DNA from 4 places in the Vreelandella hamiltonii genome. Region 4 is predicted to be linked to each of the others. Evidence: predicted binding sites of a transcription regulator. Region 4 holds the regulator's gene; each other region holds the start of a gene.
The links. The regulator sigma-54, encoded in region 4, starts transcription at its own class of promoters, with help from an activator protein. The targets are predictions, from matches to a motif close to TGGCACNNNNNTTGCTNT.
Positions count from the first base shown of each region.

Region 1: the regulator sigma-54 is predicted to act here: its motif matches at 2,286-2,303, upstream of IE061_RS09095 (CmpA/NrtA family ABC transporter substrate-binding protein).
Region 2: the regulator sigma-54 is predicted to act here: its motif matches at 5,281-5,298, upstream of codB (cytosine permease).
Region 3: the regulator sigma-54 is predicted to act here: its motif matches at 5,286-5,303, upstream of IE061_RS01320 (CmpA/NrtA family ABC transporter substrate-binding protein).

Region 1 is NZ_BMXO01000007.1:90,685-97,962, reverse strand. Features, by position in the region: gene ntrB (nitrate ABC transporter permease) at 1-819, opposite strand, end outside; gene IE061_RS09095 (CmpA/NrtA family ABC transporter substrate-binding protein) at 843-2,147, opposite strand; gene IE061_RS18225 (methyl-accepting chemotaxis protein) at 2,624-4,312, shown strand; gene IE061_RS09085 (ABC transporter substrate-binding protein) at 4,425-5,267, opposite strand; gene preA (NAD-dependent dihydropyrimidine dehydrogenase subunit PreA) at 5,467-6,810, opposite strand; gene IE061_RS09075 (NAD(P)-dependent oxidoreductase) at 6,807-7,278, opposite strand, start outside.
Region 2 is NZ_BMXO01000007.1:100,363-107,640, reverse strand. Features, by position in the region: gene pcsA (phosphatidylcholine synthase) at 1-500, opposite strand, end outside; partial or broken gene pdxR (MocR-like pyridoxine biosynthesis transcription factor PdxR) at 598-2,060, opposite strand; gene IE061_RS09135 (GNAT family N-acetyltransferase) at 2,207-2,656, shown strand; gene codA (cytosine deaminase) at 2,701-3,954, opposite strand; gene codB (cytosine permease) at 3,969-5,234, opposite strand; gene IE061_RS09120 (GGDEF domain-containing protein) at 5,516-6,958, shown strand; gene IE061_RS09115 (amino acid ABC transporter substrate-binding protein) at 6,948-7,278, shown strand, end outside.
Region 3 is NZ_BMXO01000001.1:255,848-263,125, reverse strand. Features, by position in the region: gene xylB (xylulokinase) at 1-1,422, shown strand, start outside; gene cynS (cyanase) at 1,526-1,966, opposite strand; gene IE061_RS01330 (ABC transporter ATP-binding protein) at 1,959-2,915, opposite strand; gene ntrB (nitrate ABC transporter permease) at 2,926-3,783, opposite strand; gene IE061_RS01320 (CmpA/NrtA family ABC transporter substrate-binding protein) at 3,786-5,204, opposite strand; gene IE061_RS01315 (sigma 54-interacting transcriptional regulator) at 5,505-7,278, shown strand, end outside.
Region 4 is NZ_BMXO01000003.1:176,722-183,999, reverse strand. Features, by position in the region: gene IE061_RS05370 (ABC transporter ATP-binding protein) at 1-779, opposite strand, end outside; gene IE061_RS05365 (KpsF/GutQ family sugar-phosphate isomerase) at 1,012-1,998, shown strand; gene IE061_RS05360 (KdsC family phosphatase) at 2,033-2,575, shown strand; gene lptC (LPS export ABC transporter periplasmic protein LptC) at 2,576-3,160, shown strand; gene lptA (lipopolysaccharide transport periplasmic protein LptA) at 3,157-3,660, shown strand; gene lptB (LPS export ABC transporter ATP-binding protein) at 3,682-4,428, shown strand; gene IE061_RS05340 (RNA polymerase factor sigma-54) at 4,534-5,949, shown strand; gene hpf (ribosome hibernation-promoting factor, HPF/YfiA family) at 6,047-6,355, shown strand; gene ptsN (PTS IIA-like nitrogen regulatory protein PtsN) at 6,360-6,827, shown strand; gene rapZ (RNase adapter RapZ) at 6,898-7,278, shown strand, end outside.

The DNA.
Region 1 (7,278 bases), on a different contig from region 4:
GCCGATGAAGGCCACGATGCGGTCAAGAATGAAGCCCACGATGCCCACGTAGATGAGTGCCAGCACGATGTCGCTGAGCATGGAGGCATTCCAGGCGTCCCAGATGAAAAAGCCGATGCCCACGCCGCCAATCAGCATCTCGGCGGCCACGATGGCCAGCCAGGAAAGCCCTACTCCAATGCGCAGGCCCGAGAAGATATAGGGTGCGGCGGCGGGCAGCATGATACGGGTGAAATACTCCATGCCGTTGAGGCGAATCACGCGGGCCACGTTGCGGTAATCCTCGGGGATATTACGCACCCCCACCGAGGTGTTGATGATGATGGGCCAGATGGCGGTGATGAAAATCACAAAGATGGCCGAAGGAGTGCTGTCCTGAAACCCGGCCAGTGAAATCGGCAGCCAGGCCAGCGGAGGCACGGTGCGCAGCACCTGAAACACTGGGTCGAGGCCACGCAGGGCCCAGGTCGATTGGCCCACCAGCACGCCCAGGCTGATGCCTACCACCACCGCCAGCAGGTAGCCATAGGCAACGCGCTCCAGGCTGGCCAGAACCTGCCAGCCCATGCCCTTGTCGTTGCCGCCGTAGTCGTAGAAGGGATGAATGATCAGCTCCCAGGTATCGTTGAGCACCTGCGAGGGCGGCGGCAGCGCCGCGCCAGGATGGGAGCACAGCGCTTCCCATAGGCCGATCAGAATGGCCAGCACGACCACCGGCGGCAGCACGTTTTTGACCAGGGTATCGCGCAGGCGTAGCAGCACAGGGTGCACGCCTGGCATGGGGGTAGACAGCGTATTGGTTCTTGATGAAGTCGTCATGAGGCTCTCCCAGGCTGCCTGGCTCAGGCCAGCGCCTTGATCTCCAGGCTATCGAGGTAGGCTTGCGGGTTTTCCGGGTCGAAGACCTTGCCGTCGAACAGCGTTTCGACGCCGCGAGAGGTGGAGTCCGGAATGTCTGCCGAGGCCACGCCAAGGGCGTGAGCGGCTTCTCGCCACAGGTCTTCGCGGTTGACCTGCTCGATCAAGGCCGCGCTGTCGAAGTCCTGCGGCAAGTAGCCCCAGCGCTTGTTCTCGGTCAGGAACCACAGGTCGTGGCTCTTGAAGGGGTAGGAGGCGTGCTTGTCCCAGTAGCGCATCATGTGCGGATGGTTTTCCACGACGCGCCCGGTGCCGTAATCGAAATTGCCCTGAATACGGTCAATGAGGTCGGCATAAGGCGCATGAATCCAGCGGCGGCGTGAGCAGATCTGGGCCATCTCCTCGTGGTTGGCCGGGTCTTCGCACCACATTTGCGCTTCCATGATGGCCATCAGCAGCGCTTTGGTGGCGTTGGGGTGGGCTTCGACGTAGTCGCTGCGCATGGCGAAGGCTTTTTCCGGGTGGTCGTTCCACAGCTCGCCGGTGGTATTGGCGGTGTAGCCGATGCCCTGGTTGATCAACTGCTGGTTCCAGGGCTCGCACACGCAGAAGGTGTCCATACTGCCCACCCGCATGTTGGCCACCATCTGGGCGGGGGGAATGGTAATGGTGGAGATGTCGCGGTTGGGGTCGATGCCCCCGGCGGCCATCCAGTAGCGAATCCACATGTCGTGGGTGCCGCCGGGGAAGGTCATGGCAGCGCTGACTTCGCTGCCTCCACTGCGCTTTTCCGCCAGAGCCTGGGCAAACTCACGGGTATCCAGCCCGACCTTGAGGTCGGCGTACTCATCGCCCACCGAGATGCACTGCCCGTTGAGATTGAGGCGCGCCAGAATGCTCATCGGCACGGGAATGTTGTTGGGGGTCATGGCACCGCTGGCGATCAGGTAAGGCATGGGCGTCAGGATGTGTGCGCCATCGATCCCGTTACGCTGGGAACCCAGCACCAGGTTGTCTCGGGTGGTACCCCAGGAGGACTGCTTGAGAACCTCCACATCGGTCATGCCGTGCTTGGCAAAAAATCCTTTTTCATCGGCCACGAACAGCGGCGCTGCATCCGTCAGCGCAATGAACCCGAGTTTGGCCGACGTGGTTTCCAAAGCGCCGTTGGCAAAAGCCCAGCTCATGGGCAGGCTGCTGAGCACGGCAGAGCCTCCCACCACGGCGGCGGAGCTTTTGAGAAAGTGGCGACGTTCCGGTGAGTGGGACGAAGAGATTTTTTTGCGCATGACACGGTTCCTGCCCTTTGGAGACAAAAACGGCGCCTGCAATCAGCCCCGTTGAGGAGCTGTTGCAGACGCCGTTGTCTGTTGATCATCTTTTTTATCGCCGAGCCCACGTTGGCCCAGTTTGCTATCCCCTTGTCTTGTGCAGCTAACATGCCAAATGGCTGAGTCGTTTTTGCGAAATATCAGCTTTTCAAAAGGTTAGTCATAAGAGTCGAAGAGACGTCTTGTTCTCGACGGAGGCAGGGATGATGCGGTGCAGCGTAGAAATGGTGCAGTTTTGGCGAAGTTGCACGAAAAAGAAGCAGGGTTGTTAGCAAGTTATCAATAACGTCAAACAATGTGAACTCTATTGTCAAGATGGTAACTTCCCAACAGAATGTGATTAACGCATTGAGGCTCGGTAACGGGCATCACATTCAAGGAAAGGGATTTCTCGACTGGGCTGGCAAACGTTGGTTGGTCAGCGAGGGGGTAACATGAACAAGCTATTGGCAAACATCTCGGTAAAAACAGGTCTGACCGTTGTACTGGCCATCTTTGGTGTATTGATCATGGTAGTTGCTTTTATCGCTCATTTATCAGGCGAAAGGGGCGCGCGCTCGCTAGTAGTACTGGATACCATTTCGATGGGTCAGATGTTGCCGCTTGCACGTGTTCAACGTTCGGTGGGGTTTTCTCAGTTGGCTTACATGAACGCTGTCGCAGCGGCTGAGGATGGGCAGCGTCAGCAAGCTCAGTCCTATCTGGCGGAGGCCGACGGCTTCTTGCAATCAGCCCAGCGCTACTTTGCCGAGTTCGAGGCTTCGTCCCCCCGTGACATCAATGGCGAATTGGCCGATGCCGTCATTACCGACTTTCATGCGGTCATGCAGCAAGGGTTTGTGCCGCTCGCTGCTGCGGTCACCTCTGGTAATTACGTACAGTTGATGAGTATACGGCAAACCCTTAGTTCTCTTAACCAGGAGTTAATCTCATCGAGCATGGCGTTCAATGACTTCCTCGAGGATTACAGTGATCAATTGGTGGCCAACTATGAACGCGACGTGCAAATGTTCGGTTACATCGATATCGCCGTGATCATCGTTGCGCTTTTGACCATCGTGCTGGTGCGTATGGCTATGGTGAGGTCCATCGTCAAGCCCCTGGATGAAGCCGTGGTGCATTTCGAGCGCATTGCCGAAAACGATCTGTCATCCCGCGTGGACCTGCGCGGAAGCAATGAAATTGGCAAGCTGTTCAGCGCCATGCAGCGCATGCAGAGTGGCCTGGCGGCCACGGTAGCGACCGTGCGCGACAGCAGCGGCTCGATCTACATCGGCGCACGAGAAATTGCCGGGGGCAACGCGGATTTATCGTCGCGCACCGAGCAGCAGGCAGCCTCCCTGCAGGAAACCGCCGCCAGCATGGAGCAGTTGACCCAAACCGTGAAGCAGAACGCCGATAACGCACGTCAGGCCAGCACCCTGGCCAACGATGCTTCGGGTAAGGCGGTAGAAGGCGGCGACGTGGTCGATCAGGTCATCTCGACCATGCACGGGATTTCTTCGAGCTCCCAGCAGGTGGCCGATATCATCAACGTGATCGACTCGATTGCCTTCCAGACCAATATTCTGGCGCTCAATGCCTCGGTCGAGGCTGCCCGGGCAGGCGAGCAGGGGCGCGGTTTCGCGGTCGTCGCCAGCGAAGTACGCAACCTGGCCAGCCGCAGTGCCGAGGCGGCCAAGGAGATCAAGCGATTGATCGATGCTTCCACGGCGCAGGTCAATGAAGGCTCTCAACTGGTAGAAAAAGCCGGTGCCACCATGCGGGAAGTCGTCGGGTCGGTACGCCGGGTCACCGACATCATGGATGAAATATCGGCAGCCTCCCAGGAGCAGAGCGCGGGCATCGAGCAGGTCAATCAGGCCATCGCTCAGATGGATGAGGTCACCCAGCAGAATGCGGCGCTGGTGCAAGAAGCGTCTGCGGCGGCCAGTTCGCTGGAGGAGCAGGCCGAACGGCTGGAGGGCGTGGTGGCGGCATTCCGCCTGGAGCAGGGGAGCGAGCGTCGTCAGCCCGCGCTGGCTACTTCACAGCCCCGCGGCGAGCTGCTGCGCCCCCAGCTTACGGGTAAGCCGAAGCCCAACGCGGCCGCCAGTGCCGAGCAGGAGTGGGAAGCGTTTTGATAAGCTGAGGTTATCTCTATGAGCCACAGAGCCCCGCCACCGTAAACCGGTGGCGGGGCTCTGTGTTTTGCGCCTGTATGGTCAAGCAGCAAGCCGACTTTTCAGACAGCGCCTAGTTGAGCGCGCTGGCCACTTCCTCGATTTGCAGGGCCAGGCTCTGCAGGCCGCCGCCAGAGAGGTACCAAAGCGCAGGGGTGAGCATCACCAGCTGGGCGTCCGTGCCCGCTTCTGCCCACTGCTGGCGAAGCTGCTCGGCGTCTGCGGGCTCGTCGCCAATGGCCGCACTGCGGTCGATCACCAGCACGATCTCAGGGTCGATCTCGGCAATGGCGTCAGCGGAAAGCGGCGTAAAGGTGCGTTCGCCGCGTACTTCGGGGGTCACGCTCTCGGGCATCTCCAAGGCAGCAATGCCCAATACTTCATGAACCACCGGGTGCTGATTGAGCATCAGGTTGCCACCATTATGGGTGACCACCAGCGTCGTCGGGGCATCCTGCAGTGTTTCCCGCTGGCGCTCGATTTCGCTATTCAGCGTCTGCAGGGCCTCTTCGGCCGCGTTTTCCACCGCCAGTTGGCTAGCCAGTTCACGCACGTTGCGCTCGATGGAGTCAAGATACGCCTCACCGGCCACGCTGGCATCGAACAGCGGGGCGATTTCGCCCAGCGCGTCGGCCCACTCTGCCTGGCGGCCGGTGTGTACGATCAACGTCGGGCTGGCCTCTGCCAGTGCCTCCATGTCGGGGGAGCGCAGGCCGCCGATGTCGGTGTGGCGGTCGGCGGCATACTGTTCGAGGTAGCTCGGTAAACTGGCTTTGGGCACGCCCACCACCTGTTCACTCACCCCCAGGGCGTCCAGCGTATCCAGGCTGCCTAGATCAAACGTGGCAATGCGCTGGTCGGCGCTCGCGGCGGCGCTGGTCAGCAGTAGTGCAGTGGCGATGGCGGTTACTTTCATGAGAGGCCCTTTTTTGAGGAACACAGCTTTGAGAAACACAGCTGTTCTTTGAGAAATATAGCTATATGCAATAATTTCTCATCATTGCAGCAAGCAGCGGCGTTGTCGCGTGTTGAAAAGGGAACGGCACGTTGCAGAAAATGCGACCGCCTCCTTAGAGGCGGTCGTGGTGGCGCATGGTGATCAAGCAACCAGGCGACTAAGAGGCGACGCGGAAGGGGTTGCGCGGGTCGTCATCCCAGGCGAGGAAGGGCTTGCCGGTTTCCTGAGGCACCATGGTGATGCAGTTCTCCACCGGGCAGGTGATCTGGCACAGGTTGCAGCCCACGCACTCGTCTTCGATGACTTCGTAGCGGCGCGCGCCGTCCTGCTCGGTGAGCTTGGCAATCGACTGGTGAGAGGTGTCCTCGCAGGCGATATAGCAGCGGCCACACTCGATGCACAGGTCCTGGTCGATATGGGCGATGGTCTTGAAGTTGATATCCAGGTGCTTCCAGTCGGTGGTTTGCGGCACCGCCTTGCGGGAAAACGCTTCGATGGAGTCGTAGCCTTTTTCCGCCATCCAGCGGGAGAGGCCATCTTTCATCTCTTCAACAATGCGAAAACCGTTGAGCATGGCCGCGGTGCACACCTGCACGCTGCCCGCGCCCAGGGCGATGAATTCCGCCGCATCCCGCCAGGTGGAAATTCCGCCAATACCGGAAATGGGCAGCGTGGGCGTGGCTGGGTCTCGGGCAATTTCTGCCACCATGTTCAGGGCGATGGGTTTCACCGCGCTGCCGCAGTAGCCGCCGTGGGTGCTCTGGTGGCCCACGGTGGGTTTGGCGACCATGTTGTCCAGGTCGATGCTGGTAATGGAGTTGATGGTGTTGATCAACGAGACCGCATCGGCTCCACCCCGCAGCGCCGCCTGGGCGCCCACGCGAATATCGGTGATGTTGGGGGTGAGCTTGACGATGACCGGCTTGGAGTAGTGCTTTTTACACCAGTAGGTGACTTTTTCGATCAAATCCGGGTTTTGGCCCACCGCCGCGCCCATGCCGCGTTCCGGCATGCCGTGGGGGCAGCCCAGGTTGAGCTCGATGCCGTCTGCCCCGGTGGCTTCCACCCGTGGCAGGATATACGCCCAGGCCTCCTCGTTGCAGGGCACCATGATGGAAACGATCAGCGCCCGGTCCGGCCAATCCTTCTTCACCTGGGTGATCTCTTGAAGGTTGATCTCCAGCGAACGGTCGGTAATCAGCTCGATATTGTTGAAGCCGATCACCTCGCGGTTTTTGCCGTAGTGGGCCGAGTAGCGGGAGGAGACGTTCACGGCAGGCGGCTCTTCACCGAGGGTTTTCCATACCACGCCGCCCCAGCCCGCTTCATAGGCGCGCACCACGTTGTAGGCTTTGTCGGTAGGCGGGGCCAAGGCCAGCCAGAAGGGGTTGGGGGCTTTGATACCGGCAAAGTTCACCGACAGATCGACGCCGTTCACTACGCTGTCGCCGCTATGTTTCTTGCCTGGAAAAGAGAGGGTGTTGAAAGGTGTGGTGTTCATGCGGCCTCCTGCTGGGCGGCGAGCGCTTGATGGATGGCGTGGGCGGCCAGCTTGCCGTGCTGCACGGCCTGCACGGTGAGGTCCTGGCCGGGTTTGACGCAGTCGCCGCCGGCATAAACGTTGGTCAATGAGGTCTGGAACAGCTCATTGACGTGGATGCGCTCGCCATCCCGGGCCAGTTCGGAGGCGGTGGCATCGCGTAGGCTGTCGCCCTCGAAGCCCTGGCCGATGGCGGTGAAAATGGCATCCGCCGCGATCTCGAAGGTCTCACCCGTGGTGGAGAGGCTGCCTTGCTGCTCTGCGGTGTGGGCAAAACGCATGCCTGCCACTCGCCCTTGGGCATCCAGCAGAATCTCGTCCGGCTGGGCCCAGGTCACCATGCGCACGCCGTTGGCCTTGGCAATCTCCTGTTCGTGGTCGGTGGCGGACATCGCCTCAGTGCCACGGCGATACACCAGAGTGACCTCC
Region 2 (7,278 bases), on a different contig from region 4:
GCCGCCATGAGCAGAATGATCGCGAAGGTGACAAACGGCGGAAAATCAAGAATGTAGAAGTAGGCGGCGATGATGTTCCAGGCAGCAGGAAAACCGACAAAGTAGTTGTCCTGGCTTTTCATGTTCACGTTGCAAAAGCAGAACATGGAGGAGAGCAGGATGATGAAGACCGAGAGCAGTTCGAAGTGGGTGGGCAGCTCGACGAAAAAGTAGATGAACAGCGCCGGGATGAATGCCCAGGTGAGATAGTCGATCACCATATCCAGCGTGGAGCCATCGAAGTGGGGCAGAATGGTCTTCACTTCATACTTGCGCGCCAGGGTGCCGTCCAGGCCGTCTACCATCATGGCGGCGCCTAGCCACAGCAGGCAGGCCACGGGGTTGTTATCGATCAGCGCCAACAGCGCCATGGTGCCCAGCAAGACACCGCTGGCAGTGAAGACATGCACGCTCCAGGCCTTGTAGACCGAGGCGCGCGATTCTGTGTGTGAAGAGAGCAATTGAGCCACCTTGACCCCATGGGGAACGGCCGTTCCCTTTCTATCAGGTTTATAAATGAGCGTATAAAGAACGCTACACTACTACAAGAGTGCCCCCCTAGAATACGTTGGTCTTGTGACCATCGCGGGAAAGTGGCGTGTCGGGAGTGCGGGTTTGATGGGCCAGATACGCGTTGCTCAGCCACTGTCCTGCCCAGGCCAGGGTCTGTTCGTTGGCACTGGCATAGCCAAGCACCAAACCGAATCGCTTGTTGGCGGAAAGGTAGTAATGTGACAGTGGCGACAGTGTAATGCCCGCTTGGGCAGCATGACTGACCAGAGCCGTTTCCTCCTCGATACTGCTCAGCTCGGCCAGCAAGTGCATGCCAGCATGCCCCTCCGATAACCGTAAACCTGCCGCAACGGCGGGGGCCAGGGCGGCGCGTAAACAGCTTTGGCGGTGACGGTAGGCCGTCCGCATGCGGGTGATGTGGCGGGTGAAGTGGCCACTGGCCATGAAGGCGGCCAGTGCCGACTGGAGTGGGTAGTGACCCTCTCGATGTAAACGGGCCTGGGCCCGGCACACATCGGGAGCGAGTTCAGGCGGGGCGACCAGATAGCCCAGGCGCAAACCGGGATACAGGACTTTGCTGAACGTGCCCACATAAATGACCGGCGCCTGCTCGGTCAGCCCCTGGAGTGATGGGAGCGGTGGGGTGTCATAGCGAAACTCACTGTCGTAATCGTCTTCGATGATCCATCCACCGCAGCGTTCGGCGACGTCCAGCAGTGCCAACCGACGAGTGACGGGCATGGTCACGCCGGTGGGGTATTGATGGGAGGGGGTGGTATAGATCAGTCGAGGGGCGGGAGCACTCTTTTCGCCCAGAGCCGGGTCGAGCCCATCGGCATCAACGGGAACGGGCGTGACATCGAGCCCAGCTGCCAGAAAGCAGGCTTTGGCACCGCCGTAGCCAGGCTCTTCCATCCAGACCGCGTCGTCAGGGTCGGTCAGTAGCTGGGTGATCAGCTCGAAGGCTTGCTAGTGATGATGACCTGTTCAGGCTGGCAGCGTACCGCTCGAGAGAGCCTCAGGTAGTCGCTGATCGCCACTTTCAATGCTGCCAGCCCGCCGTCGGTCTGATAATCCATCCACGCTACATCGGCGTTGCGCTGATGCTGGCGCACAAGCCGTTGCCACTGCGCTTCAGGAAACAGGTCCAGGGCGGGTACGCCGGGTGAGAACGCCCGGTAGCCGTTGCTGAGCGTCTTGCTCAGCGCCAATAGGGTGCGCCCGCGGGAAGAGTAGTGAACGGCCTTTGGAGGCGGTGCGGTCTCGGTATCCAGCACGCGAGGCAACTGCGCTACGTAAAGCCCCGCCCCTTGGCGTGCCACCAGCAGCCCCTCGGCCAGCAGCCTGTCCGTTGCCGCGAGGACGGTATTGCGGCTGACGCCCAGCGCATCCGACATGTGACGTGACGAAGGCAGCCGCTGGCCCGCCGTGAGTTTACCCTGGCGTACCCACTCCTTGAGCGGATGGTATAGCCGCTGACTGAGTGATCGCGTTGCGTGTTGATGCATGCGCAAGGCCAATGCGTCGATGATCCAGTCACTGTCGCTGGCGCTCTGTTTCACTGGTTCTCCTGAAAGGGTGCAAAGTGGCTCTTTTTAAGGAACCACTATAGCGGCAGACTGGGGCATTACTCCATGACTATCGAGGCAATGACATGACCCAGATTCGTCCAGCGGTGTTTGATGACTTGGCTCCCTTGAGTGAGCTGCTCGATGGCTATCGCCAATTTTACCAACAGCCCAGCGACTTGCCGGCTGCACGGAGGTTTCTCGAATTGCGGATGGGGCTGGGCGACTCCTACATTCTCGTCAGTGAGGCGAGCGATGGCTCACTGACAGGGTTCGTGCAGCTCTATCCGGGTGTTTCCACCGTGGGGCTGAATGCTCGGTGGACGCTCAATGACCTCTTCGTGCAGCCAGCGTCGCGCACGCAAGGCACCGGCAGAGCGTTGATGGAAGCCGCCGCCAGGCTGGCCCAGGAGCATGGAGTCGCACGCTTGATCCTCATGACACAGGTAGAGAATCAGCGCGCCCAAGCGCTTTACGAGTCACTGGGCTGGCAGCGCAATACGGCGTTTTATGGCTATTTGCTCGACATAAAGTAAACGTTTTTACACTCCCACTTAGTGGATGGTTTTTGCCGCAAGCCCTAACCAAGCCATGGTGGCGTCACGATGCGTGCGGGCTCCCGCTGCATGATGATGTCACCGTGGCGGACGGAGAGCAGTACGTCACCCTGGTTGCGTAGCACGCTGTAGTCGTCTTCTCCATCCAGCAGGTTGAAGCTGGCGGGTTTGCCCACCTCGATACCATAACGTGCCTCGATGTTGAGCGTGCGGGCGCTGTTGTCGGTGATCAGCGACAGCGCCTGGCTGAAGTCCTGATAGCCCATCATCTGGCAGATATGCAGGCCAAAATCCAGCGTTCGCAGCAGTTTGCCGTTGCCCAGCGAGTACCAGGGGTCGAAGATGGAGTCTTCGGCAAAACAGACGTTGATACCGGCTTCGTTGAGTTCCTTGACGCGTGTCACGCCGCGCCGTTTGGGATAGGTGTCGAAGCGCCCTTGCAGGTGGATGCTCTCGGTGGGGCAGGAAATGAAGTTGATGCCCGAACGCTTGAGCAGCAGAAACAGCTTCGAACAGTAGGCGTTGTCGTAGGAGTGCATGGCGGTGGTGTGGCTGGCGGTCACGCGGCTGCCCAGCTCATGAAACAGTGCCTCACAGGCGAGCACTTCGAGAAACCGCGAGTTGGGATCATCGATTTCGTCGCAGTGTACATCCACCAGGCGGTCGTACTTGATGGCCAGTTCGATGACGCGCTTCATGGACGCCACGCCCAACTCTCGTGTGTACTCGAAGTGAGGAATGCCGCCTACCACATCGGCGCCAAACTCCAGCGCCTCTTCCATGAGCTTGTCGCCGCCAGGGTAAGAGAGCAGGCCATCCTGTGGAAAGGCCACCACCTGAATGTCGATTTTGTCCTTCAGCTCGTCTCGCAGTGTGCAAAGGGTTTTCAGGCCTACCAGGCTGGGGTCGCTGGTGTCGGCATGGGTGCGCACGAACTGCACGCCGTTGCCGATCAACAGGTTGAGGGTCTTCAGTACGCGCTCCCGAATGTCCGCCTCGTCGAGCAACGGTTTACGCTCCCCCCAGCGTTCGATGCCCTCGAACAGCGTGCCGCTCTGGTTCCAGTGAGGCTCGCCAGCGGTCAGGGCCGCATCCAGGTGGATATGCGGCTCGATAAACGGCGCACACAGCAGTTTGCCGCCCGCATCCCTCTGGCCTTCGCCTGCCGTTTGCGGCGCATCCTGAGCGGTGATTGCGGTGAAGACGCCGTTCTCGATGTCCAGCCGATAAAGCCCAGGGCGTTGGCGAAGGCGGGCATTGATGATCTGCATGTTCATAAACAGGTGCTCACTTATTGTTTGGCCGTCGATGGGAAGCTATCACCCAGCGTAGCGTGCTTCATACGTAGCAGCACGGCGTAGCTGCCTGCCGCGACTGCGACTCCCACCAGCGGCGGTAGTAACGGAGAAAAATAGGCAGCCCCGGCACCAATGGCATAGGCGGCGAGGCCACGCCGATTGAAATTGGGTAGCTGCGCATAGGCCAAAGCAGGGTAGCGGCCTCGGTGCTTGAGCCAAAAATCAGCCATGATCACTCCGCCCATGGGAGGGATAAACGTGCCGAGCAGCACCAGAAATGGAATGAGCAGGTTGTACATGCCACCTACCGCCAGCACGGTACCAATGGCGGCGCCGCTGACGGTGACCAAGCGGCGCTTTTCGGTGCGCAGCAAGTTGCATCCCGCCACGGCGAAGTTGTAAATCGTGTTGTCCTGGGTCGTCCATATGTTCAGGAACAGCATCAATACCGCGAGGGAGAGAAAGCCTTGGGCAATGAGAACATCGACGATATCTGCCTGCTGGTAAATCATCGTGCCCAAGGCACCGGTCAGCACCATCAATCCATTGCCAATGAAAAAAGCGCCCAGCGTTGCGATCACCGCAACTTTCGGCGTCTTGGCAAAGCGACTCCAGTTGGTCGCCTGGGTGCCACCGCTGATGAAGGTACCGATAATCACGGTGATCGCCGCTGCGACACTCATACTTTCCGTTGGCGTTTGCTGGCTTAATCCTGCAAAGCCGCGCACATCGACCAGCCCGGTGAACAGGCTGATCAAGATGAAGAGCATCATGGCGGGTACGGCGAAGCGCGACAGCCAGTCCATGCCTCGATAGCCGATCATGGCGGTCACGCAGAATCCAAAGCCAAACAGCACCATCAAGGGGATTTCCAGCCATTCAGGCATCCCCGTGGTGCGTACCAGCACCAGGGCTATCGTGGCGGTTCCCCAGGCGTACCAACCAATCTGGGTGAAGCCGAGGATAATGTCAGAGAGTTTGCTGCCTTTTTCGCCGAAGCAGAACCGCCCCATCAGGACGGCATTCAGGCCGCTCTGGCAGGCGATATAAGCCAGCGTTGCTGCGTAGATACCCAGTAGCAGGTTGCCTGCCACGATAATCCACAGTAACTGGCCAATCGGGAAGGCTTGGCCCAGGGAGCCACCCGCCCACATGGTGGCGGTGAAAAAGGTAAAGCCAAGCAGTACCGCTGAGGTAGAGAGTAGCCCTTTCCGAGCTTGGAGGGGTACTTCGCTAAGTGGGTAGTCTGAATGGTGCATCTTTTTCCCCTTCGATACGTCGTCGCGTGTCATGGTCAAGAAAGATGCAGCAAGCCGCATGCCAATCAGACGTGGTCAGGTAACAAGAAACGTTTAAATTTTTAGCTACTCGTGCGCGTCTTTAATGGTAGTTTGCGAAAAGAAGACAGAAATAACGAACGCGCACGCGCATCACAAGGTAACGAGCGCTCTGCATGGCGTGGCGCTAACGTGCCATTGACAGGATCGATGATCAGCAATGGGCGATGTGGCAAGACGTGGCTGAGGGGGAGTCGGCCAATATGAAACCATCAAGCTCGGAAGAGCCACCGTCGCCAGCCGTCCGGTTGCCCTGGTACCGGACGCTGGTCGGTAAAGTGGCGGTATTCATGGTGCTGGGGGTAGTCTTTGCCTACTCCATGGGGGCCTTGCTGGGCTTTGCCATCGTGGAGCGCAGTGCACGCGAACAGTGGGCCCGGGAAGCGCTGGTGAATGCCCAGATCGTGAGCGCCACGATTCGGCGTATCTACACGAATGTCGCGGTACGCACGGACCTCTCAGGCCAAGTGACGCACCTGGTGTCCGAACAGCCCATTGGGGATGAAGACTCGGTGCTCAGTACGGGGTTCAGCCCTGTGGATGTGTTGGCGCTGGCGAGTGCGCAAACGCGCCACAACGTCTGGCTGTTTTCACGTTTGCCAGATGGCGGCTTCGCCATGGTCGCCGATGCCCACCACGGTGAAGAGACCACGCTCGAACTCCCCCACGTCCCAGAGCTGTCGCTGGCTGCTTCTGGCAGTGAGCTGTACGTGGGCTTTGCCCGGCTTGGCGAGCAGGAGCACTTCATCAGCGCATTGCCCATCGTGTCTCCTCAGGGGGAGTTATGGGGGGTGTCGGTTGCCACCATTGGCACCAAGGCGACGCTGTACCAGGTGCACCGCGAGCTTCTGCTGAAAGTCGTCGCCTCACTGGGCATCGTGCTGTTGGCCACGGCCTTGCTGTTGAGCCTGCTGATGCATCAGCTGTTCAAGCCCGTGCCGCGTCTGATCAAGGCGTTGACGCATATTTCCCATAACCGAACCGAGCAGGCAACGCCCTACACACAGCGCCAGGATGAGATTGGCTGTATGGCCCAGGCCATTGAAGCGTTACGCAAAAAAGTCGTCGAGCGCGAGCTGCTGCTTGAGGTCAAGGAGGAGGCGCTCAAGTTCCAGCACCTGGCGCACCACGATGCGCTGACCAAGCTGCCTAACCGTGTTCAGTTCAACGAGGCCTTGCAGGTCGCCGTCGCGCAGCTGTCGGGAGGCGAGCGCTTCAATGTGATGATTTTTGACCTGGATCGCTTCAAGGCCGTCAACGATACGTTAGGGCATGCCGCCGGGGATGAACTGCTGGTCCAGGCCAGCCGACGGGTACAGCGGCTGTTGGCCGAGCGTGAGCTGGTGGCGCGCCTGGGAGGCGATGAGTTCGCGATTCTCCAGCCTGTTCACCACCATGCGCTGGACGAAGCCAGTGTGCGGGCAGGGCGGCTGGTCGCTGCGCTGCGCGAACCCTTTGACCTGCAGGGAGAGCGCGTCCAGATTGGTGTCAGCATCGGGATTGCCCTGGCCCCCCGGGATGGCGAAAGCAGCCATACGCTGTTGCGCAGTGCCGATGTGGCGCTTTACGCCGCCAAGGCCATGGGTCGAGGGCGTTATCAGGTGTTCAGTAGCGGCATGACCATGGGAGCCAGCCATGACGTGTAGCGTGATCGGGCGGTATATCGCGTTGATGGGCTTGCTGCTGCTGGCCATGGGCACGGCCAGCGCCCAGACAGGCCCGACGCTTGCGCGTATTCAGCAGGATCACACCATTCTGATTGGGCACCGAGAACACGAGGAGCCGTTCTCCTACGTGGTGGAAGGGCGGCCCATCGGCTACTCCATCGATATTTGCCAAGCAGTGGTCGACAGCATCAGCGCTCGGCTGGGTGGGCCTGCGCTGGCAGTCACCTTCGTGCCGGTGACGCCCGCCAACCGCTTCATCCTGCTGAGCAAGGGCGATATCGACCTTGAGTGTGGTGTGA
Region 3 (7,278 bases), on a different contig from region 4:
GGCGTCATCCTGGGGGAAGGCAGCCGCCCGCACCGCCTGGACGAAGGCGAACACGGCCGCCGCGAGCAGTCGCCCGCCGAGTGGTTGGCGGCGCTCAAGGGGGCGTTTTCCGAGGCCATTCAGCGGTCGGGCATCGATGCCCGACAGGTACGCGGCATTGGCGTTTCCGGTCAACAGCATGGCATGGTGGCTCTCGATGCCGACGGCGTGCCGGTGTATCCCGCCAAGCTGTGGTGTGATACCGAAACCAGCGCGCAAAACAGTGCGCTGGTCGAAGCGTTGGGCGGTGAAGCGGGCTGCCTGGCGAAGCTTGGCCTGGTGCTGCAAACCGGTTATACCGCCTCGAAAGTGGCTTGGCTTCGCGAGCACCACCCGGACGCCTATCAGCGTATCGCCACGCTGCTGCTGCCCCATGACTACCTGAATTTCTGGCTGACCGGTGAGCGGGTCACCGAGGCAGGCGATGCCTCGGGCACTGGTTATTTCGACACCCGTACCCAGCGCTGGCAAAAAGAGGTGTTCGCCGCCATTGCGCCAGAACTCGACCCTGAGCGCGTGCTGCCACGCCTCATCGAGCCCCGAGAGCCCGTTGGTCGAGTCCGCCCATTGGTAGCGCAAGAGCTGGGGCTGAGCGATAGCGTGATCGTCTCTTCCGGCGGTGGCGACAACATGATGGGGGCGATTGGCACCGGCAATATTACCCGTGGCTTGATTACCTTGAGCCTGGGAACCTCCGGCACGGTATGTGCCTACTCGCCCGAGCCCGTGGTCTGCGACAGCGCCATGGTGGCCAACTTCTGCGCCAGCCACGGTGGCTGGCTGCCGCTGATCTGTACCATGAACGTCACGTCGGCAACGACCCGTGTGCGAGAGTTGTTCGGGCTGGATCTGGCGGCCTTTGGCGAGCGGGTGGCCAGCGCCCCGATTGGCGCCGAAGGCGTGACGGTACTGCCGTTCTTCAACGGGGAACGGGTGCCCATGTTGCCGGATGCCTCTGGCGACTTTCTGGGCTTGACCAGCGTGAACATGACCCAGGCCAACCTGTGTCGTGGGGTGATGGAAGGCGCTACCTTTGGCCTGCGCTACGGGCTGGAGCTGTTGGGAGAACTGGCCGCGGGTACCCGCCAGATTCGGCTGATCGGCGGCGGTGCGAACAGCCCCGTGTGGCGGCAAATGGTGGCCGACATGACCAATACCCAAGTGATCTGCCCCGAGATCACCGATGCCGCCGCTCTGGGCGCCGCCATTCAGGCAGCCTGGTGCGACCTGGGCCCCGAGGGCGTGAGCCTGGCCTCGCTCTGCGAGCGGTTGGTGCACCTGGACGCTGCCTCACTGGCAGAGCCGGAACCCCAGCGTGTGGCCGCGTACCATGAGGCGTATCAGCGCTACTTGGCGCTGTTGGCGCAGCGTCACTCGCTTTAATACCCATTGCTGCAAATGCCGCTCACTCCATGCACCATAACGTCAGCGCCTGTCTCATCGACAGGCGCTGACGTGGCTGCAGGGCGGGGTGGCCCCAGGCGGCTTACCAGGATTTATAAGGCAGGAACTTGCCGTTCAGGGTGAGCAGCACGCGGTCGCCCTTGGGGTCTTCGATCTTTTCCATTTCCATGGTGAAGTCGATGGCGCTCATGATGCCGTCGCCAAACTTCTCCTGCACGACATCCTTGAGGGTTTCACCGTAAACGCCGACCACTTCGTACAGGCGGTAGATGAAGGGGTCCTGGGGAATGGCCTCATCCCACGCCTTGGTGGGGAAGGCGGTCAGCGCGGTGGCCACGTCGCCATCGACTTCCAGCACGTCGCACAGTTTATGGGCGACATCGGCACTGGCACTGTTCATGCCGTAGCAGGCTGACGCCACCCAGACCGGCGACATGCCGACCGCGCTGGCAATCTCGTCCCAGCTCATTTGCTTGCGTGCCTTGGCGGCAAGAAGGGTGTGACGCATTTCAAGCTTATCCATGACGGATCTCCTTGGGAGTAAATGTGACCAGCTTTTCTTGGGGCGGCACCGTCGTCGGTGCCGGAGTAGAGACGGGCGTGGCGCTACCTTCTGCCAGGGTCACGGGGTTGACCGGTGTGGGGTAGCGCAGGCCCTTGCCGTCGAATTCCTGGGTACGTAGCTCACTGGAGCGGTTTACCAGGAAGTCGACGAGGTAGTTGCGAATCGTATAAAAGTGGGGATGCTTGACGATCTCCGCCCGCTGGCGCGGCCGTGGCAGGTCGATTTCGACCGCTTCGGCAATCCGCGCCTGGGGGCCGTTGGTCATCAGGAAGATACGGTCGGCCAGCAGAATGGCTTCGTCCACGTCGTGGGTGATCATGAACACGGTCTGCTGGTCCTGGCTCCAGATCTTGACCAGTTCGTCCTGGATGACGCCACGGGTGAGGGCATCCAGGGCCCCAAAGGGCTCATCCAGCAGCAGCAACTTGGGCTTGGTGGCAAACGCACGCGCGATGCTGACCCGCTGGCGCATGCCGCCAGAAAGCTGGGCGGGCTTGCGGCCGACCACTTCTTTCAAACCCACCAAGGTCAGGTATTTCATGCTGTGTTCGGTGATCTCGTGCTCGCTCCAGGCGGGCCAGCGGGCACGTACGCCAAAGCGCACGTTGTCCAGCGCGGTGAGCCAGGGCAACAGGCTGTAGTTTTGAAACACCACGCCACGTTCGAGACTCGGCCCATGGATCTCCTTGCCATCCATGACCATGGAGCCTTCGGAGAACTGATCCAGCCCGGCCAGCGCATTCATGATGGTGGATTTGCCACAGCCGGAGTGGCCGATGATGCAGACGAACTCGCCCTTCTTGAGCTGAAAGCTGATGTCTTCGAAGACCGTGAGCGGTGCAGCGTCCTTGCCAGCGCCGGGGAAGCGTTTGGCGGCCTTCTGCACCTCTACAAAGGCATGACTCATGACAGGCTCCTTATTCGGCGTAGGTGACGAAACGGGCGACATAGCCCAGCGACATATCCAGCAGCATGCCGACGACGCCAATCATCAGGATGGAAAAGATCACGCTGGTCAGGTCCAGGTTGTTCCACTCGTTCCAGACGTAGTAGCCGATGCCGGTACCACCCACGAGCATTTCTGCGGCGACGATGACCAGCCAGGCAATACCGATGGAGATGCGCATGCCGGTCAGAATGGTCGGGGCCGCGGCGGGCAAAATGACCTTGAAGGCCGTTTGCAGCGGCGACAGTTCATGGGTGCGTGCCACGTTCACCCAGTCGCTGCGCACGCCAGCCACGCCAAAGGCGGTATTGAGCAGCATCGGCCAAATGGAACAGATAAAGATCACGAAGATGGCCGAGGCTTCGGCATCCCGAATGATGAACAGCGCCAGAGGCATCCAGGCCAAGGGAGAAATCGGCCGCAAGACCTGAATGAACGGGTTGAGCGCTTTATACGCCAGCGGTGACATGCCAATCAGAAAGCCGATGGGGATGGCCACCACGGCGGCCATGAGATAGCCGCTGAGCACGCGGTAGAGGGAGTAACCCAGTTGAATGCCGATCCCCTTGTCGTTGGGGCCTGCATCATAAAAAGGGTTGGAAAGCTGCTCCCAGGCCCGCTCGAAAATCGCCGACGGCGGGGGGACACGGGCCGTTTCATCGGCCCCGCCCAGCAGCAGCTCGTATTCGCTCAGCTCTTCCGTGCCGCCCAGCAGCGGCGAGCGGTCGAGTCCTTCCCACAGCCCCAGCAGTACGGCGAGCAGGACGAAGGCCAACAAGGCAGCCCGTGCATTCAGGCTGATGTTCCAGTCGGTGGTGGTACGGTCCATGATTAGCTCCTGCGGATATCAAAGCTGGCCAGATACCCTTCGGGGTCGGTGTAGTCGAAGGTCTTGCCCATGATCTGGTAGTTGCGCGAGGTCTCTTCGGGGGCGTCGTAGCCCAGCTCGTTCATCACCGTGCGTGCTTCGCTGGCCAAAAAGACATCCCGGGCAATCTGCTGATAATCGACGCTGCCCTCGATGTAGCCCCAGCGCTTCATCTGGGTCAGGATCCAGACGGCCATGGATTGCCAGGGGAAGGGGTCGAAGTCGATCCGGTCCGGCACGTTCTGAACATTGCCCAGGCCATCGGCAAAGCGCCCTGTCAGCACCTGCTCGATCACCGTGACCGGCTGGTTCAGGTAGTTGGTCGGGGCAATGGCCTCGGCGATTTCCGAACGGTTGGCCGGGTCGGAGGAGTATTGGGTGGCATCGATGATCGCCCGCAGCAGCGCGCCGTAGGTGTTGGGGTTTTGCTGGGCAAAGCGAGCGCTAGTGGCAAAGGCGCAGCACGGGTGGCCGTCCCAGATCTCCTTGGTGAGCAGATGAATGAAGCCGATGCGCTCGAACACGGCGCGCTGATTGAACGGGTCGGGGGAGAGAAACCCATCGATGTTGCCCGCGCGCAGGTTGGCGACCATTTCGGGGGGCGGAATGACGCGAATCTGAATGTCCTGATCCGGGTCCAGGCCATGCTCGGCCACGTAGTAGCGCAGCAGGAAGTTGTGCATGGAGTATTCGAAGGGCACGCCGAAGGTGAAGCCTTTCCACTGCTGCGGGTCACGCTTGTCCTGGTGGTCGTTGTGCAGCACGATGGCTTGCCCATTGACGTTCTCGATGGCAGGCGTCACGAAGGCCCGCTGGGTCGAGCCTGCCCCCAGGCTCATGGCCAGCGGCATGGGGGAGAGCATGTGGGCGGCATCGTACCGGTCGTTCAGCGAGTTATCGCGAATCAGCGCCCAGCCCGCGGTCTTGATCACATTGACGTTCAGGCCGTAACGCTCATAGAACCCCATGGGGTGGGCCATGATGATGGGCGTGGCGCAGGTGATCGGAATGAAGCCGATGTCCAGCTCGGTTTTCTCCAGCGGGCCCAAGCTCTCCTTGACCGCCGCCTTGATCGACTCCATGGGCAGCAATGTGGCCAGGGCTGCCGCCGCGGTGCCGCCACCCACCAGCTTCATGAATTGCCGGCGGTGCATGTCGCTATGGCCAAAGATGCCACGAACCAGCGCGCTCTCCACGACTCGGTCCATGATCTGTTCGGCATTGCTGGGCGGCGCTTCGCCACTGGCCAAGGTGGCCTGATGGGAAGATACGCTGGGGCGGGCAGGGTGGCACTGGTGGCAATCACACTGGCGGCCATGGATCAGCGATTGACGGTGATCGAAAGGGTTGCCGAGACTGCTGTGGTCATTGTTCTCTTTCATGGGCGTTCACCTCTCAGGAGCAAATGGGCTTCTAGCTGCGCCGTCTTGGTGCGAAACAGAGCGTTGCGGCACTGTTTTGATAGTGCGACTTGTGTGCCACAACCGTCCGTTTTGTTTAAAGATTCATAAATTCAATGAGTTGTGGTGTTTGGTGGAATCTTGGAGGCCATGCTTGAAAACAACGATTTTTCGTTAATAACGATATTTCGTTGTTTAAATGACGAAATATCGTTATTGGCCCGCTGTTTGTATGGGTAGTGGGTATGTCGCCGCCATCGCCAGGAGATGCAGATGCCCCCCATGCCCATGACGACCGAGCTGTTGATGAGCGAGCCGTCGCTCAAGCTCATGGCCAGCCATGCCCCGCTGGCCATGCTGGTGATCGACCCGCTGGCCGATGAGCTGGTGGCTGCCAATGCGGCGGCCTGCCAACTGTTGATGCTGGAAGAGGGCGATTGGCGGGCGTCTCCATTCAGCCATCGGTTGAGTGCCTCCTTGCCGCTGTGGGTCAGCTTTACCGATGAGGTATTGACTACCGGGCAGGCGTGGTCGGATGACCTGGTGGTGCTGGACAGCGTGCGTCAGCCACGCCGGGTAGAAGTCTTCGGTGAGCGTTTGCCGGACACCCCGCGACTGTTGTTGACCCTGATCGACCGGCAGAAGGCCGAGCAGCGGCGCGCCCGGGCCGAGCTGGGGCGTCAGCATCGCCAGGGGGATGTAGGGTGGCAGCGCGTCGAGCAGGTGTTCGAGCGAATCGAAAGGCAGAACCAGCTGATTCTCAGCGCTGCCGGAGAGGGCATCTACGGGCTGGATGCGCAGGGCAGAACCACTTTCGTCAATCCAGCGGCCGAGCGCATTCTGGGCTGGAGCACCGAGGATATGGTGGGCCACGATGCGCATTTGATGTTTCACCATACCCATGCCGATGGCTCGCATTTCCCGGTGCAGCAGTGCCCCATTCATGCCTCGTTCAGCGATGGCCAGGTGCACCACGTCGACGATGAAGTGTTCTGGCACAAGAACGGTGAGGCGATTCCCGTCGAGTATACGAGCACCCCCATTTTCGAAATGGGGCGGCTGGTGGGGGCCGTGGTGCTGTTTCGCGATATCCGCGAACGCAAACGGGCAGAGCAGCAGCTGCGCGATGCCCTGGAGGAGGTCGAGTCGCTGAAGCGGCGGCTGGAGCTAGAGAACGAATACCTACAGGAGGAGATCAAGGCAGAGGTCAATCACCGCAATATCGTGGGCAACAGCCCGGCGGTGGCCAAATTGATCCAGCAGATTGCCATGGTGGCGCCGACCGGGGCCAACGTCTTGATCAGCGGTGAGTCCGGCACGGGCAAGGAGCTGATCGCCAGGGCCATTCATGCCGGGAGTGGGCGCAGCGACCGGCCGCTGATTCGGGTCAACTGTGCCGCCATACCGCGAGATCTGTTCGAAAGTGAGTTCTTTGGCCATGTCAAAGGGGCCTTTACCGGGGCGATGCAGGATCGTCCGGGGCGTTTCGAGCTGGCCCACGGCGGCACGCTGTTTCTTGACGAGGTAGGAGAAATTCCGCTGGAGCTGCAGAGCAAGCTGCTGCGCGTATTGCAGGATCAGCAGTTCGAGCGAGTGGGGGACAACCGCACCCGCGAGGTGGACGTGCGCGTGATTGCGGCCACTAACCGTGATTTGAAAGAGATGATCGACGCCGGGCATTTCCGAGAGGATCTCTATTTCCGGCTCAACGTGTTTCCCATCGATTCAGTGCCGCTGCGCAAGCGCATCGAGGACGTGCCCTTGCTGGCGCGACATTTTCTGCACCGCGCCTGCTTGAAGTTCAACAAGCCGGGCGTGCGTATTCCTCCCGCCCAATTGGAGCTGCTGACCCGCTATCCATGGCCTGGCAATATCCGCGAGCTCGAAAACGTCATCGAACGACAGGTGATCGTGACCCAGGACCGCCGGCTCTGCTTCGACGACCTGTTGCCGCCGGAGCCCAGTGTGCCGGGGCAGGTCATGGAGGAGCGTGACAAGGGCGCCGAGCCTCTTGCCGAGACACCGATGACCGAACAGGCGCTACAGCAGCACCAGC
Region 4 (7,278 bases):
TAAAGGGTGTTGCCAGGATAGTGAAACGGCACAGGGCCGTCCGGCTCACCATGCATGAACTGACTGACTCTGGGGTCCTCATTGACATCCAGTGACGCCGGCGTGCCATGCGCCACCACCTGGCCATCGGCGATCAGGTAGAGATAGTCGGCAATGCTCAAGGTCTCCTTGATGTCATGGGAAACCACTACAGAGGTCAGCGACATGGCCTGGTTCAAGCGCTTGATAAGCTGCACCAGTACGCCCATGGAAATAGGGTCCTGGCCCACAAAGGGCTCATCATAGAGAATCAGCTCCGGGTCCAGCGCCACGGCCCGTGCCAGCGCCACCCGGCGGGCCATGCCCCCTGAAAGCTCGGCGGGCGACAGATGACGCGCGCCGCGCAGGCCCACGGCCTGCAGCTTCATCAACACCAGATCTCGAATCATGGTATCGGGCAGGTCGGTATGCACGCGTAGTGGAAAAGCCACGTTCTCGAAGACATCCAGATCGGAAAACAGCGCGCCACTCTGAAACAGCATGCCCATTCGCTTGCGCAGCGCAAACAGCGCTTTGCGAGACAGCCGATGCACATCCTGCCCATCAATCAGCACGCGCCCCCGGTCAGGCACCAGTTGCCCGCCGATCAATTTCAACAGGGTGGTCTTGCCGGTTCCGCTGGGCCCCATGATGGCAGTGACTTTGCCACGCGGAATGCTCATGCTCACGCCACGAAAGATATCGTGGTCGCCGCGGGAAAAGTACACATCCTCCACCTGGATAAAGGGCATATCCGTCATGGGCATCACACCCCTCGTTCGCTCGCTGACGCGGGCATGTCAAGCCCGGATCGGCGGTTTAAAAAAACAGTGTTTTCGAAATATTATCGAACATCGTATCCTAACGCTACCCACAGGAACAGCCACGCGCACCTGGCCTGCTGCCCAGCGCCTGCCCGCAGTTTGGCTAAAAGCCGCCGCAAGGTGTTATTCTTGAAGGCTATCAACCGTGATGACGAGAACGAGACCGATCATGCCCCAATCTCCCACCCCACCCAGCTTACTGCGTGAAAGCGCGCTGCGGACACTGCAGATAGAGCAAGCGGCCATTGGTGGTTTGCAAGCCAAGCTGGACGAGAGCTTCGACCGCGCCTGCCAGCTTATCCTGGCTTGCAAGGGTCGCGTGGTGGTGACCGGCATGGGCAAATCCGGCCATATCGCCGGCAAGCTGGCAGCCACCCTGGCCAGTACCGGCACGCCCGCGTTCTTCGTTCACCCCGGCGAAGCCAGCCACGGCGACCTCGGCATGATTACCCGGGGCGATGTGGTGCTGGCCCTGTCGAACTCGGGTGAAACCGGCGAAGTCACCGCCCTGCTGCCGCTGCTCAAGCGCCTGGGAACCCCCTTGATCAGCATGACGGGGCGCCCGGACTCCACCCTGGCACGCCATGCCGAGGCCCACCTGGACAGCGGCGTCGAGCGAGAAGCCTGCCCTCTGGATCTGGCCCCCACCAGCTCGACGACGGCAGCGCTTGCGCTGGGTGACGCGCTGGCGGTCGCACTGCTGGAAGCACGTGGCTTCACAGCCGAAGACTTCGCCCTGTCACACCCCGGCGGCAGCCTGGGCAAACGCCTGCTGCTAAGGGTACGCGACCTGATGCACGACGGCGCGCGGCTGCCTCGGGTGGCGCTGGGCAGCCCGCTGCGCGATGCCCTGCTGGAAATTACCCGCCAGGGGCTCGGCTTTACCTGTGTCATCGACAATGAGGGTCGGCTTGCCGGGGTCTATACCGACGGCGACCTGCGCCGCACGCTGGACCAGTTTCACGACCTGCGCAACGTCAAGGTAGACGACGTCATGACGCGGCCCGGCAAACGCATCGGCCCCGACGTCCTGGCGGCCGAAGCCGTGCGTATAATGGAAGATAGTCGTATCACGGCGCTGGCCGTGGTCGATGAACAGCAGCGCCCGATTGGCGCGCTACATATGCATGACCTGCTGGCAAGCGGCGTTATCTAACCCATGATCCCATGATGAATGATACGGAGGCTCTATGGCCCTACCTGACGCGCTTTTAGATCGTATACGCCGTGTAAAACTGCTGGCCCTGGACGTGGACGGCGTGCTGACCGATGGTCGCCTTTACTTCCAGGCCGACGGCGTCGAAATCAAGGCCTTTCATACCCAGGATGGCCACGGCTTGAAGCTGCTCAAGCGCGCCGGCATCCATGTCGCGCTGATTACCGGCCGTGACTCGCCCATGGTGAGCCAGCGCGCCGCAGCGCTGGGCATCAGCCATGTTCATCAAGGCTGTGAAGATAAGCTCGCCACCCTGCGTGGGCTCTGCCAGCGGCTCGGCATCACCCTGGAGCAGGTCGCCTTCTGCGGCGATGACCTCCCGGACCTGGCGCCGATCAAACGCTCGGGCGTCGGCATCACCGTCCCCAACGCACCGGACTACATGCATACCCACGCCGATTGGATTACCGACCGTCTGGGCGGGCATGGCGCCGTTCGCGAAATTTGCGACACGCTGCTGACCAACCAGGGGCACTGGGACGCCGTGCTCGACACTTACCTACACGGCTCCACCTGAATGGGCATCAGGGTGAAAAAGCGCGTCTGGCTGACGGGGCTGGTCATCACCCTGGGGGGACTGCTGGTTTGGCTGGACCCCCGCGCGCCCCAGCAGCGCGAGGTAGATCCTGAGGCTCAGGCTCAGGAGCCCGGACACGTGCTGGAGAGTGCCGAGATCACTCTGTTTGGTGAAGATGGCACTCTGCAACAGTCGCTGGTCGCGCCGCGACTGGTACATACCCCGCAAGCGGCGATGACCAACGTCACGTCACCGCGCGCCACGCTGTTCGATAGTGAACAGCGTGAGTGGTTGGCGGTTGCCGATACCGGCACCCTGAACACGGACACCCAGGCGCTGACGCTGGCCGGATCGGCACGGCTATTGGCACCAGACGAAGGCTGGCAGCTGGATACCGACCTGCTGCATTATGATGGCCTGGCACGTCATGCCTGGAGCGACACCCCCGTAGTGCTGCAGCAGCCACCCCAGCGTATCGAGGCATCCCGTATGGATGTCTGGCTGGACGATAGTCGTGTCAGCTTGATCAATAACGTGCGCGGCGTGCACCCGCCCGCCCCCCACCCTTCTCAGGAGTCGCCATGAACGCCCTGCTTCGTACGGCACTGCTCGCCCTTGCCGTCCCCATGGTGGTAGGCGTACTGCCTGCTACTGCTCAACAACAGGCCCCTATCGAAGTAGAGGCCGACCGCCTGGACCTGGACCAGCGCGCGGGCACGGCGGTTTACTCTGGCAATGTCGATATTCGTCAGGGTGAAATGCAGCTGCGCGGAGAGCGTGTCGAAATTCACCGCAACCAGGCCGGCGAACTCTCCCGGGCCGTCGCCACGGGCGAGCGTGCCTACCTGCGCAATCAACTGGAAGACCAGACGACGCCCATGGAAGGCTGGGCGCGACGCATCGTCTACCATGTGTCCGAGCGGCGTGTAGAGCTGATCGACCAGGCCGAACTGACCCAGCAAGGGGACCGCTTCCAGGGGGGACGGCTCGAATACTTCATCGACCGCGGGGTGGTCCAAGCACGCTCCGATGTCAGCGGCAGCGCACCGCAACGCATCCGCATGACCTTACAGCCCGAGCAATAGAGAGAGCCCCTCGTGACAGCCATCAGCCCCGACACTGCAGCGGTCAAGACGCTCCATGCACAGCATCTGGCCAAGAGTTACAAGCGCCGCCGCGTGGTCAAGGATATCAACCTGGAAATTGCCCAAGGCAGTGTCGTTGGCCTGCTCGGCCCCAACGGCGCAGGCAAGACCACCTCGTTCTACATGATCGTCGGCCTGGTGAAATCCGATGCTGGCAAGGTGGGCATCGACGATCTCGACCTGACCCGGGCGCCGATGCATGAACGCGCGCTGGCGGGTATCGGCTACCTGCCCCAGGAAGCATCGATCTTTCGCAAGCTGTCGGTGGCCGACAACATCATGGCCATTCTGGAAACGCGCCGGGAGCTGGACCGCAGTAGCCGAGAAGCGAAGCTCGAATCCCTGCTGGAAGACTTCCACATCACCCACATTCGCGACAACCTGGGCATGAGCCTGTCGGGCGGCGAGCGGCGACGAGTGGAAATTGCCCGCTCGCTGGCCACCGAGCCCGCTTTCATTCTACTGGACGAACCTTTTGCTGGCGTCGACCCCATTTCCGTGGGCGATATCAAGTCGATCATACGCGCGCTCAAGAAGCGCCATATTGGCGTGCTGATTACCGACCACAACGTGCGTGAAACCCTGGATATCTGCGATATTGCCTATATTGTTGGCGACGGACACATCATAGCCAGTGGAAACCCCCAGGAAATTCTCAATAACCAGAAGGTGCGCGACGTCTACCTGGGCGCCGACTTCCGCCTTTAAATAATGGCCCACGAAGGCATTTTATTTAGTGGCATGCTTATTGCACTTGCACCAAACGGAGAGTCGCTCTAGGGTGGAGCTTTCTGATTAACGAGTGGTTCTCAGATGGTCATGAAAGCTTCTCTTCAACTGCGTATCGGCACACAGCTGACCATGACACCTCAGCTGCAGCAGGCCATTGCGCTGCTTCAGCTATCGACGCTGGACCTTCGTCAAGAAATTCAGCAGGCGCTGGATGGCAACCCCATGCTCGAACAGGAGGATGAGTTTGGCGAACAGGCGGTCAGCGAGCCTCAGGAAGCCGAGTGGGCAGACAGCATTCCCAACGAGCTCTCCGTGGACAGCGACTGGTCCGACACCTACCAGGACATGGGCAGCGCGGGCGGCAGTAGCGAAGGCCCGGACTTCGAGCGCCAGGCGGCCGGTCAGAGCCTTCATGGGCACTTGCTCTGGCAACTGGCCATGACCGACTTCTCTGCGCGTGAGCATGCCATTGCCGAGAGCCTCATCGATGCGCTGGATGCCAACGGCTATCTGACCCAGCCGCTCAACGACATCCGCGAGGGGCTCAAGGCGCAGGGCCACGATGGCCTGAGCCAACGCGAGGTCGAAAACACCTTGCTGCGCCTGCAGCAGTTCGAGCCTACTGGCGTGTTCGCCCGTGACCTGCGCGAGTGCCTGATGCTGCAGCTGGCCGCGCTACCCGAAGACACTCCGCTGTTGATGCCCGCCAAGCGCCTGGTACGCCAGTTTCTCGAAGCGCTGGGCAAGGACGACATGCGCCTGCTGAAACGACGCCTGAGCCTCGATGACGAGCAGTTGGACGATGTCATCCGTTTAATCCGCAGCCTTGACCCTCGCCCCGGAAGCGCCTACGGCGTCACCGACGACAGCTATGTGACGCCGGACCTGGTGGTACGTCACAATCACGAGGGCTGGCATCTGGAGCTCAACCCGGAAGCGCTGCCTCGGCTACGTATCCAACCCGACTACGCCAGCCTGATCAAGCGCGCCGACAAGAGCCAGGACAACCAGTTTTTGAAAGAGCACCTCCAGGAGGCTCGCTGGCTGATCAAGAGCCTGTCGAGCCGCAACGACACGCTGCTGCGCGTGGGGCGCGAGATCATTGCCCGCCAGATAGGCTTCCTCGAGCAGGGTGAAGAGGCCATGAAACCGCTGATTCTGGCCGATATCGCCGAAGCGGTAGAGATGCATGAATCGACTATCTCCCGAGTCACCACCCAGAAATACATTCATACCCCGCGCGGGGTCTTCGAGCTCAAGTACTTCTTCTCCAGCCAGGTCAGCGGCCAGGAGGGCGGCGACAGCCACTCCAGCACGGCCATTCGAGCGCGTATCAAGAAACTGATTCAGGACGAGCCGCCAGGCAAGCCACTCTCCGACAGTCGCCTGGTCACCCTGCTGGAAGAGGGTGGCATTACCGTGGCACGCCGCACCGTCGCCAAGTACCGAGAGTCGATGGGTATACCTTCGTCGAGCGAGCGACGCCGTTTGCGCTAGTTAAACGCTCTTGCCCAACAAACTCGCGGCGAGGGCTTTGCAATGGCCCAAAAAGGGTTACAATCGAAGTACAGTCCGATGGATAAGGAGCACGTCAATGCAAGTAAACATCACTGGTCATCACGTTGAACTGACTGACGCCTTGCGTGACTACGTAAACGAAAAGCTGGAACGCGTTGAGCGTCACTACGACAACATCACGACCGTCCAGGTCACCTTATCTGTCGAAAAGGAGCGCCAGCAAGCGGCTTGCACGCTGCATGCCGCAGGAGCAGACCTGCATGCGGAAGCGCAGGATAATGACATGTACGCGGCCATTGACGCCCTGGCGGACAAAATCGACCGTCAGCTGGTAAAACACAAGGAAAAAGCACAAGCCCGCGCCCAAGGCGCTGGCGTGCGTTAAACCGATGACGTTGGAAACCATACTCCCCCCGGAGCGCGTGCTGTACGACGTGCCCGGGGGCAGCAAAAAAAGGGTGCTGGAGTTTTTCAGCACCTTTATCGCTCAGAACACGCCCAGCCTGGACAGTCAGGAAGTCTTTAGCCGCCTGATTGGCCGTGAACGGCTGGGCAGCACTGGTATCGGCAATGGCGTAGCCATCCCCCATGCACGCAGCCCTCACTGCAGCACGCCCATTGCTGGCTTTCTCAAGCTGGCCGAGCCCGTCGACTTCGACGCCATCGATGGTGACCCGGTCGATCTGGTCTTCGTGCTGTTGGTTCCCGAAGAAGCCGATGACACGCACCTGGCCCTGCTGGGTCAGGTGGCTACGATCATGAACGACGCTGCCACGCGCCAACAGCTGCGCAATGTCAGTAGCCAGCGCGCATTGCTCGAGCTGCTGACCGACAAGATTCGCGAGCAGGCTGCCTAGCGCAGCCATTGCCAGGCAGCAAGGCACACGGCAAGCCCTCTATCCCTTTGATACCCAAGAGAGATGCGCTATGCAGCTGGTGATCATTAGCGGCCGCTCAGGGTCCGGCAAGTCCATCGCCCTACAGGCGTTGGAGGATCTTGGCTATTACGCCATCGACAACCTGCCCGCCATGCTGCTGGGCTCGCTGGTCGATGAATTGCGCGAGCAAGGGGGGCGAACTCACCTGGCGGTCAGCATCGATGCGCGCAACCTGCCCACGGCGCTGGAGCAGTTGCCTGCGCTACTGGGAGAGCTACGTCAACGCCAAATCCGTTTTCAGGTCATCTACCTGACCACGGACGCGCGCATTCTGCTGGAGCGCTACTCGGCCACCCGGCGGCGCCACCCGCTGACCCGGGATAGTGACATGACCCTGGAAGAAGCCATCGACAAGGAAGAGCAGACGCTG